2 regions of the Sporolactobacillus sp. KGMB 08714 genome follow, and region 1 is predicted to be linked to the other one. Evidence: riboswitches for the same ligand, from Rfam matches in the RefSeq annotation. Region 1 holds a riboswitch; the other holds the start of a gene.

Region 1 (5,305 bases):
CGCCTTATACGGCTTTTCCATCCAGGCTGTGATCGTATTCTCTATGATTGTGGAATTAAGTGCACTGCCTCTGTTTTTGCTTGTCAAGAAGCACAATTTTTAAAAATAATGATTTTCAGCGGCAAAGCTTATCGGATCAGAAACCCGATGAATCGGTTCAGCAGCGAATCAGTGATGTATTTCAGCTAAGATGATGTCCGGGAAGCGGTGCCTGCAGAAATCCATTTAATTTGTTTTGGATTTACGTAAAATGGCCGGAACCAGGCAAAATAGTTGCCGCTGATGATGACCGTAAAAGAGACGCCGCGGGCTTTTTTGCCGTTTTTCCAGATTCCGCTGTACTTCTTTTTGCCGTATCGGCTATTTGTTTTCCCGCTTTTTTCTTAAAAATAGAAAAGTTAATCCCCAATAAAGGATGAGTCCCAATCCGGTGAATAGCGCAATACTGATTTTCCCGCTGCCTCCCGCCATCCAGCCCGCCGTGGCAGGCACGCCGGTTTTCAAAATTAATCCTCTATAGGTGTCTGAAGTCGGATCGGCTATTTCATACAAGATGTGCCATTCGTTTCAGTCCCGGCCTTCCGAGTTTATATAAAAGCATCAGATGCTTTCATCCGATGCTTTTTCCTTGCAATGCTTCCATTTGTCACCCCGTTCTTTGCCCCTGCGTCAACAGGCTTCGACAACTATTAACCGGGCCGCTCTTTATCACAAACCAAGTGCCTCAGGCAGGAAAATTAAATAGGATTAGAAAGGCACCGCCCATGACTGCACGTCTATCATCATCTGACCTGATTCGTTAGCAGACCGTATTGCCGGCAATGCCGGAATCTCAGTCATTTTTTCTCCGCCATCCTCCTGAAGCAGCAATCAGATTTCATTCTGCTTATCCTCTTCATCTTCTGCGGACGTCTCCGGCTTCTGCTGCTCGCCGAATGCCCGGTTAAACAGGTCCAATCCGTAACTCGTCCGCCTCGGCAGCCCGTATTCCAGCCGAAAGGGGCGTTTGCCGTCGGCCGTTCGCTGCGCACGCATAAAGACAGCCTCATTCGGCAAGTGTTCCTGTACAAGCTGCGTATATTCATACTGATGCGTCACGCCAATCACTGACACACCGGCATCGATCAACCCTTTTGTAATCTGATAATGGATCACCGATCCCTCATGCTCATTGGTCGAGGCGAATGATTCATTCATGAGAATGAGCGAATGGCTTGGCATTTTATCCACCATTTCATTCATCCGCTTCAATTCCTCATCCAGCCGCCCGCTGGCCACATGATCGTCCTCCTCCCTCTTGAAATGTGTGAACAACTGCCTGAAGGGACGCGTCCGGAATTCTTTTGCCAGGACAAACATGCCGGATTGCGCCATTAGCTGTGCCTGACCTAAGCTGCGCAGAAACGTCGTCTTTCCGCCCTGATTGGCTCCGGTCAGGATCAAAAGATGTTTTTCTTCCAAATCAACCGTATTTCCAATGACATGATAATCCGGATCCAGCAACAGTACAGCATTTTTTAAATCTGTTGCTCGTATTCCGTCAGAAAAGACCGGAAAGGCGCAGTCCGTCCGATTGAACATTTGATGCAGACGGACGACGCCTGTCAGCCAGGCAGCCTGTGCTTCCAATTCGGCAAAAAAATCACGCAGTGTTGCATCGATAACCAATAACGTTCGGGCACTTTCATAGCTGATCCTGTTTTCATAGCGCCCGAGCGCTTCCGCTGCTCCATCATCCCGGGGCGGAATCTCAAACGTCATCCTGCTCGCGTTCAGGTGAAAGCGCGCACTGATTTTTGCCCACGTTTTATTTGAAAAGTCGAGTTCCCGTTCACCCACTTCGGTACCGAGATCGGATCCAAGCCGTCCCGAGAAACTAAATCCATGATGATTCAGCATCGTCCGAATTAATGTCTGCATCCCGGAAAGACCGTCTCCGCCAAAATATTCATGCATCCTGTCAAAGAAATGACAAAAAGCAGGAGCGCTGTCCAGAGTGATCCTTTCTTCTAATTTGCAAATCTGAATAATTCCCTGTAAATAAAGATTAATTGTTGCTGCTTTATTCGATAGAAAATAACTGGCCGATTCTTTTCCCATCGACCAATCGCGGTGCCGGACATTGTGAAGGGTCGATTGCGCAATTTGATAGAACTGAGAACTCAAATTTTCTGTCCCGATAGCGGTTTGGACCGTTTTCTGTCGATAGAGCAAGGCATCGGCATCCATTATCGGATGAAAGAACCCTCTCAGCAGGACATGCCGGATAAGATCGTCTTTCTCACTGGCAGCATGAAGAACAGGTTCCAATTCAAGATCCTCAATAACTGATTGTTCGAACGCATCCATTTTCCACGAGGCAGACCAGCTGTCCGACTTATCCAAGAGACAGACTTTCATGACGAATCCTCCCTTTCACCTGATCTGCAGTCAGATGGTACTTATCCAGTAACGAAATCGCATAAGCCTGGCCGTTCAGTCTGGCCCGGATCACTTTAAACGTTCGCTCGGAAGAGTCGGCTGCGACCTGGCTCATCATCGGCACCGTCCCGGGCAAGCGGCTTAAGCTTTCCAGAAAAGTCACATAGATTCCGTGTGCGCCTTTTTCACGCAGCATCCTCAGCGCATACGTCCCCATCTTTTCCGCATCCTGAGCCGTCGTCGATGAAAATAATTCGTTCATGATCACAAAGCTTTTCCGATCGCTTGCCTTGACAATGGCCTGCAGCCGATCAATATCGGCCGCCAGAAGTCCCGTTTGCCATTCGGCACTTTCCTGACGCTGGAAGTGGGTAAGAACATGAGGACGGATGCTTAATCGTGCCGAAGATCCCGGGATCGGCATCCCCAGACTAAAAAGGTAATAATTTTCTCCCGCCATCCGTGAAAAAGTAGTCTTCCCGCCCTGATTCGGACCGGAAATAATTATAAAATCCTCATCTGATTTTAATAAATAATCATTGGTTATAAGAGGAGTCGCAGAGCCGGCGAGTTTGGCAGCCAGCTCGATATCAAAACTATCGTGCACAAATTCGTCATCACCGGCGGCTACAGCCGGCGCAGTAAACCGAACATGCAGCGACTCGGCAATCTGTCTTTCAAAATTGTTAACCGCCAGATAGAAATTCAGTTCTTCAGTCACCCGTTCGAGGACCGGGTCCACGTCATCGCAGTACTGATTATAAAAATCCCGCACCCTCTTGAATGTCCGGGGGAAAAGCTGGGAAAGTGCATGCAGAATCATTGCCTGGAGATTGTTCACACCCCTTTCGTTTTGCAGCGGTTTGATTTCCTGTAAATTCAATGCCTGCGGAGGATCATTCAGCAACGTGCTAAATGCTTTTCTTAAAGATTCATTCAGCCCCGGATTGCTATGATCTGCTTTCGCCACTGTAATCAGCTGTCCGTTAACTACGATCCGATAGCGCAACGCCTTCAGACCCGCCATAATCGCGTGTATGTCCGATCGCAGGCGAATGATCTTTTCCGAACGGACATAGGTTTTCAAAAAATCGATCAGTGCTTTCAGGCCCCGGCTTTTCGGTGCGTCTGCCGTCAAATCGTTCAGAAACCGGTCAATGGCTGATTGATTGTGCTGGAGAGTCGTCACCAATTGATAACCTTGAAGCTCCGGCAGGTAGCTGTGCCTGAGCTGTTCCCGTATGGTGCGGTCTAAGGTCATCTTCTGTTCAAAAACGGCCACATGCCCGGCGATTGCCTTCTCTTTAAAATCTGAAAAAACGGCCTGCCGGTATCGAATCGTTTTCGCATCTTCAACCGGTTGATAAAAAAAATCGAGAATCGGATGTGCGGTTTGCTTCTGTATTTGACCGAAGAGTTGATCTAAATGCAGATCGGTATAGACATCAGCCGTTTTATCACATAATGGCGGGGGCGGGACAAAGGGGAACAATAAACTCGTCAACATGACATGCACCTCATTCCTCAATAAAGTCCAATCCTTTATTCTTCATGCAGGTGCAAAAAGACACCTGCCCTTTTAAAACAAGACAGGTGTCATTAACGAAATTCGTGTTTTTACGGTGGACGCCATCACCACTAATAAGTTATGTTTACTATATCATCTTTCAGCTTTTAATTCAATTTATATATCAAAAACAGAGAAGGACTGCCTGCGCCCCATCCTGCACGGCGGTACGCAGGAAAATTACCATACACTGATGCAATTTCATCAATGAGCAGCAGAATCAGATGCCCCGCGTACCCTGCGTAATCCGAAAAACCTCCTAGTCGCGGAACAAGTCAGCCCTGCTGCTTAGATTTCCACCAAATTTTTCCAGGTTCTCACAAACGCCGTTCTGTCAGCCCTGTACAGAATAGCCGAATGACTCCTTTTCTGTCTAATGAAGCGGGAATTGTCCGATGAGACCATTCACCTCCGCCATAAACATCGCTCCCTATTGCCTGCCGTACCCTTTGACAAAAGTGGCGGCTATCCATGCAGCTGTTTCAAGGGTTACCGGCATCTGTCTTATAGCCGCGGTGCCCGGCGATCGCTTCAATCGATCATCCATGCGCCCCTTCCTTATTGCTCCGTCTGCCGATTTTCTGAGATGCCGGTTTGGTTATAGGCCAATAAAACCATTTGCGTGCCTGTTCGTGAAACGATTGTGACACTGCCGGTGGATGGAATCGATGGAACGGGTACTTGGCCGGTCACTCGCCAAACCAGCGCTCTCAGTACAGTACTGTGAGTAATGACTAATGCATTGCCATCGGCCGGCGTCTGATCGCCAATCTGTCTGAGTCCCCGCTCATAGCGTTCCCAAAATTGCGCGCTCGTTTCCGCCAGCTGATCCGGATCATTCTCATGCAATAGATTCTGTACATCATCCGGCGTATAATCCCATTGTAACTCCCCGCCGTCAATCCCTAATTTATTCCTGATTTGTTGCCACGCTTCCCGTTTGCAGCACCCTTCAAAACCTCCGTAGAAATGCTCGCGGAGTTCCGGCAGTACGACTAATTCCGGGCGAGCGGCGGCACGATTTTGCTGCAGAATCAATTGGCCTGTCTGTTCGGCACGGCTGGTATCGCTTGAATAGGCAGCTGCGAACTCAATTTCTTTCAGAAGATGCCCTGCATGTTCGGCCTCGCGTATTCCACGCTCCGTTAAAGGTGTGCCGCTCCACCCCTGAAAACGGCCCAGTTGATTAAAATAGGTCTCACCGTGCCGAACGAAATACAATTTAATCGTTTTCATAACGATTTTCTCAGCTCCTTTCAGCCGCCACGCTGGAGAACGACGATCTCAGCCACGGATAAGAGACACGCCGTAACCTGG
Region 2 (5,305 bases), on a different contig from region 1:
AATCGCATTAATCAATCCGGCAATAATCATCGCGATCAGAATATCGACCATTTCAAAGTGAAAGATTTTCTTTTTCTCACTTGCATTTTTACCAATGACTCTCCGGCACGTCAGACCCGAATGCATATAGATCGCGTGAGGCATCACCGTTGCTCCCAAAATGCCGGCGGCAAGCATGACACTGCCCGCCCCCTGAAAATGGGGAACGAACCCGGCCATGAATGGCGCAAACTGTGGCATGGAAAAGGCAATTTCACAACTGAAAGCAATAACCACAATAAAAACCATTGTCGCGATCACCATTTCAAGTGGACGGAACCCTCTGACTTGAAAGGCAAGAATGAGCAGTGCACAGATCGCTGTCAGAACTGCCGAAGGAATCATGGGCAGTCCAAAGACGAGATGGAAACCAAGAGCAGCGCCAATAAATTCGGCCAGGTCCGTCGCCATGACCATAATCTCACCCTGTATCCAATAAAAGATCGCAACGCCTGGTTTCCACTCGTCCCGTAAAACTTCCGGAAGATTGCGCGAAGTGGCAATTCCCAGCTTTGATGACAAAGTCTGAATCAGAATCGCCATCAGATTGGAAACAATCACCACCCATAGCAGCAAATAACCATACTGTGAACCGCCTTGAATGTTCGTTGCATAGTTACCCGGATCAATGTAAGCAACTGCTGCAATGAAGGCGGGTCCGACAAATGGAAGTGCCTGTCTCCAGCCTTTTTTCGTCCCAATAGCTGTTTTAAAGGATTCAGAATGCTCTCGTCTCTTAAATTTTGACACAGCCCCGGCTGCAGATCCATTGTCAGTTGCCGTTGCACCTTCCTTGTAAGACATTTATTCTGGCCTCCTATTTGCTTAGTGAATATTTGTTTCTTTAAAGAAACTTTTATTCCTGTACTCAATATAATCTGCCTTCGCCTAAATTGCAACCCTAAAAGATAAAATTATTTTCACAAATAAAAGCAGTGAGCAAAATAAACTTGTTCATTGCTTTCAAATAGTTCATATTGTCTTCTTAAGTTGGAGCATCAACAGGAAAATAGAATGTTATCATTTAAGTTCGTGACCATTTATGTGACTACATCCTCTTTCATAATTTTTCATGTTTCTTATAAAACAACTTTCATTGATTATCAAATTTAGTGATTACCCTTGATATCATTTAAAGTTTTTCTGTTTTGAAAAATTTTTGACAGATCATCGGTCAGACATTATAATTACTATACGTAATTGGTGATGGAGCTCACCCTAACGCATGAATGAATGCTAATGGCCCCTATTTTAATCTTTGATTAAAATAGGGGCCATTTTTTTCTTAAAATCGGTTTTCCAGAAAATGTTTCATGTGCAGCACTCCATGCGAGCTCCTAACCCACTGTTTTAGGTATAGCTTTTACCCTATTTTCTGTGGAAATACTTTTCAGGGAGGAGAAGAGTCCGGTGTTTATCAAAAAAGTAAAATGTTTTAGCTTGATATCGAAAAAATGATTTTCATTTTCACTTGAGGCTGTTCACTAAAAGGCAGTTAAGAGGGCTATAGGCTATAGTCCGCCGTTTATGTCGCAGTCCCTTGATCCGAGGAAGAACAGTTTCAATTTACAGCGCAACGTCCGGCCTTCGGGTCCTTATTTATCATTAATCGTTACGAGGGGGTTTACCTTGTGGTTCATTCTCTTCAGGAAGCCGTTTTTTTGCAGTTGCTTCAGTTATTGACCGTGCTGCTTCTTGCCCCGCTGATAAGCGGAATATTAACTCGCTGGAAAGAGTTTGTGCAGGGAAAGAAAGGGCCGAGTATTTTTCAGCCGTATTGGAACTTTCTAAAATTATTTCATAAAGAACGCGTCGTCCCTGATTCGGCCGGATGGATTTATTCTGCAGCCCCCTATATTTATTTTGCGGCTCCGCTAATCGTTACCTTGCTGATTCCGGTCCTCACGGCGTTTCCTCTCTTCATGGCTTTTGCCGGAGATATGCTGTCCGGAGGGTTCATTCTTGGCCTGGGGGGCTTTTTTCTGCTCGCCGGAGCGACCGCCGGAGGAAGTCCGTATGCGGGAGTAGGAACGACACGCAATCGTTTTGTATCGCTTTGTACCGAGCCGATCATGTTTCTTGTCCTGCTATGCGTCGGATTTGCCGCACATTCAACGGTTCCTTACAATGTGACAAAGACGATGGGCGGTATGTTCTTTTCTCCGATTCATATCTTTCTCTTTATCGCATTTTTTATGATGCTGCTGGCTGAAGCAGGACGGATTCCTGTCGATAACCCAAGTTCTCATCAGGAATTTTCGATGATCGATGCCAATCGCGTTTATGACTACAGCGGACCGGATCTTGCACTGATTGAGTGGGGCGGATCCATGAAATTTTTTGTCCTGTCCGTGATCATGATGAATGTCATTTTCGGTCCCTGGGGGCTGGCATCTTCAGCGACGTTTCTCGATTTGCTGACTGCAGAACTGGTTTTGTTCTTCAAATTTTTGATCCTGGATGCATTAATTGTCTGGATTGAGTCTTCCATCGGCAAACTCCGGCTGCTGCGTATCAGTGAATACCTCGGCGTTGCCGGTACATTTGCTCTTTTAGCGGTTATTTTCAGTTTAACTTAAATTACGGAATATGGAGGAAACAGCGGAATGGATTTAATTCCATCATGGGTCAATGTGGCCTTGATTTTATTCACGGTATGGATCGGCGTTGTCCGTGAAACCCGGCTGGCGATGACTGGTTATATTCTGCAAGTGGTCAGCCTGCTGGTTCTTTATCTCTATCAAATTTTCCAGACCGGCGAGTCCGGTGCTTTTATCGGATGGAGCGCTCTGCTGATCATCCGGTTGATCGCCATTCCGATTCTGATTTATTCGTTTCTGAAAAAAAGCTGGTGGCATGACCGAGTAACCAGCGACTTAATCGATGTCCGGAAAGCCGTCCCTCTCTATGCTTTCCTCGCCATTTTCGGATTCATGATGGGACGCGGGACAGGAGACTTCATTGGAACCGCCGTCAGTGTATTGCTCCTGGGCATCAGCATTGTTCTGCTCAAGCATGATCCGAGCAAACAGGTCTTCGGTATTTTGTCCGTAGATGCTGCCGGAGATCTCATGGTTATTTATTTTTTGAACCGTCTTCCCTTGTTTTTTGAAATTCTGATCTATCTGATCATACTTTGGTCGGCTGTCTGTATGGTCATACTGGTCAAATCGATTGAAAGACGTACAAAAGTACGTTCTGTCAAACAATTAACGAATTTGAAAGGATGAATGGCGTGCTTGAGCTACTGCTCTTTATGATTCCGGCTGCAGGAATCCTGTTGACACTTTTGCCATGGACAAAAGCGCGGGAAATTGCCGCTTTTCTTGCAACACTTTTTGTGGCGCTGGTCCTTATTGTATTTAAATCAGGTGCATGGATAACCGCAAAAGGGGTATGGCTTGAAATCAACCAGTTTGATCGCCTGAGCCTTGTCGTTCTCATGATTATAACGATCGTCGGGCTGACCTCTGTCGTGTATGCGTCGGGATACCTAAACCTGTCGGCGGATAAATATCAGCTGACAAATCGGAAACACATGCGCTTTTTCTTGCTCATCATGCTCTTTTACTTTTTTCTATTATGGACGCCGATCGTTCATAATGTCATTCTTCTTTGGGTATGCATTGAAGGAACTTCTCTGGCCTCCGTTTTTTTAGTCGATTATGAAAATACGACCGGAACATTTGAAGCAACCTGGAAATATTTGATCATGATGGAGATCGGCGGTGGGCTGGCACTGGCCGGAACGGTCATTATCCTGATGGGAAGGCCTGCCGGTCTCGGATCATCGTTATCCTGGCAGGCTCTGATGACGGCCGGCCACAGCATCCCTCCCCTGAATTTAAAATTGGGATTTGCATTGATTGTTGCAGGCTATGGGATTAAAGCCGGGCTGGTTCCTCTGCACTCCTGGCTTCCCGATGCGCACAGCATGGCCCCGTCGCCGGTCAGCGCGATGCTGTCCGGGATTAAGATCAATATCGCTCTTTATGGGATCTTGCGTTTCTATGATATTTTATCCGCTAATGGGCAGATATCCTTCGCTGCTTTCCTTCTCCGCTGGACGGGAATTCTGACCGTTCTGGTTGCCATAGCGATGACGGGCGTTCAAAAAGACTTTAAAAGGCTGTTTGCCTATTCCAGTATTGAAAATATGGGGCTGATTGCTTTTGGCTATACTCTGGGGACGTTCGGCGTATACGGCGCCCTGCTGCAGATGCTGAACCATGCACTCATCAAACCCGGCCTTTTTTTCCTTTCCGGCAACCTGCTGATCCAGTATCAAAGTACGGAAATCAGAAAGGCAAGAGGCATTTTATTTCAAATGAAATGGTCCGGTCTGCTCCTTGTTCTGCTGATGCTGGCGATTGCCGGGGCACCGCCTTTCGGTTTATTCCTAAGTGAATTCATTATTATACTCAGTGCACTGCATGAAGGCCTTATCTGGATGGCAGTGGTCCTTGTAATTCTTTTGGCCATATTGTTTGCTAATTTTCTCAGATACGCACTCAAGATGGTGTTCGGCCGTCCAAATACACCGATAGTCGGGAAAGCTCGGTTTACCTGGCGGACGGTATTTCCTCCGCTTCTGCATCTTATCGGTTCATTAGTGATGGGTACGGCTATTCCAATGGTTTTGCAGCAGCTACTGTATATGGGCAAATGAGGAGGTGTGAACAGATTGGCTAAGAAAGAAGATTTTATCGTTCTCGAGAATAACAGATTTATCGCAAGAATATTAGAAAAGCGCGAGATGAAACAGCTCCTTCACTATACGGCAGTTAGAGAAAATCATGAGGGCTGGTCGCTGGTCGCACTGACCGGGAATGAAGAAGGCAAAGTGGAGTGGCTAAAAACAGTTATTTCCGGCAAGGACCCTTCCATTCATTCTTTAGGAACTATCTGGCCCGCAGCTCTGTGGTTGGAAAGGGAGATAACGGACAGGACGGGAATAGAGATGACCGGCCGGCCTAAATCCAGACCGCTCCTTTATCCTGAAAAAGCTTTGCCGGAGGGAGTCGCGCATGGGTCAGGAACTTTTCACATGCCGCTCGGTCCGGTTCGGGGCGACGTGATGGAATCGATCGTCTATATGTTTGATCTGCTGGGCGAGCAAATTATGTTTTTGGACAGTCAATTGTTCTACAAGCATCGAGCGATTGAGGATCTCGCGAAAGGGATGGCTCCGGAACAGGCTCTGCAGCTTGCTGAACGGATCGGCGGCACTTCAACGGTGGCTCATGCAGCGGCTTTTGCCGCAGCG

What was found. Region 1 has a riboswitch for fluoride ahead of Q6A92_RS16975 (MutS-related protein). Riboswitches for the same ligand answer to the same signal wherever they lie in the genome.
Region 2: linked by a shared signal. The riboswitch ahead of Q6A92_RS04570 (respiratory chain complex I subunit 1 family protein) and the one ahead of Q6A92_RS16975 (MutS-related protein) in region 1 are both predicted to bind fluoride.

The regions. Positions count from the first base shown of each region.
Region 1 covers NZ_JAUUBW010000046.1:3,211-8,515, forward strand. The annotation lists gene Q6A92_RS16965 (MFS transporter) at 1-103, shown strand, start outside; gene Q6A92_RS16970 (MutS-related protein) at 871-2,400, opposite strand; gene Q6A92_RS16975 (MutS-related protein) at 2,378-3,928, opposite strand; fluoride riboswitch at 4,005-4,067, opposite strand; gene Q6A92_RS16980 (histidine phosphatase family protein) at 4,547-5,224, opposite strand.
Region 2 covers NZ_JAUUBW010000008.1:44,046-49,350, forward strand. The annotation lists gene Q6A92_RS04565 (Nramp family divalent metal transporter) at 1-789, opposite strand, end outside; fluoride riboswitch at 1,233-1,295, shown strand; gene Q6A92_RS04570 (respiratory chain complex I subunit 1 family protein) at 1,671-2,618, shown strand; gene Q6A92_RS04575 (hypothetical protein) at 2,646-3,269, shown strand; gene Q6A92_RS04580 (proton-conducting transporter transmembrane domain-containing protein) at 3,275-4,708, shown strand; gene Q6A92_RS04585 (NADH-quinone oxidoreductase subunit C) at 4,724-5,305, shown strand, end outside.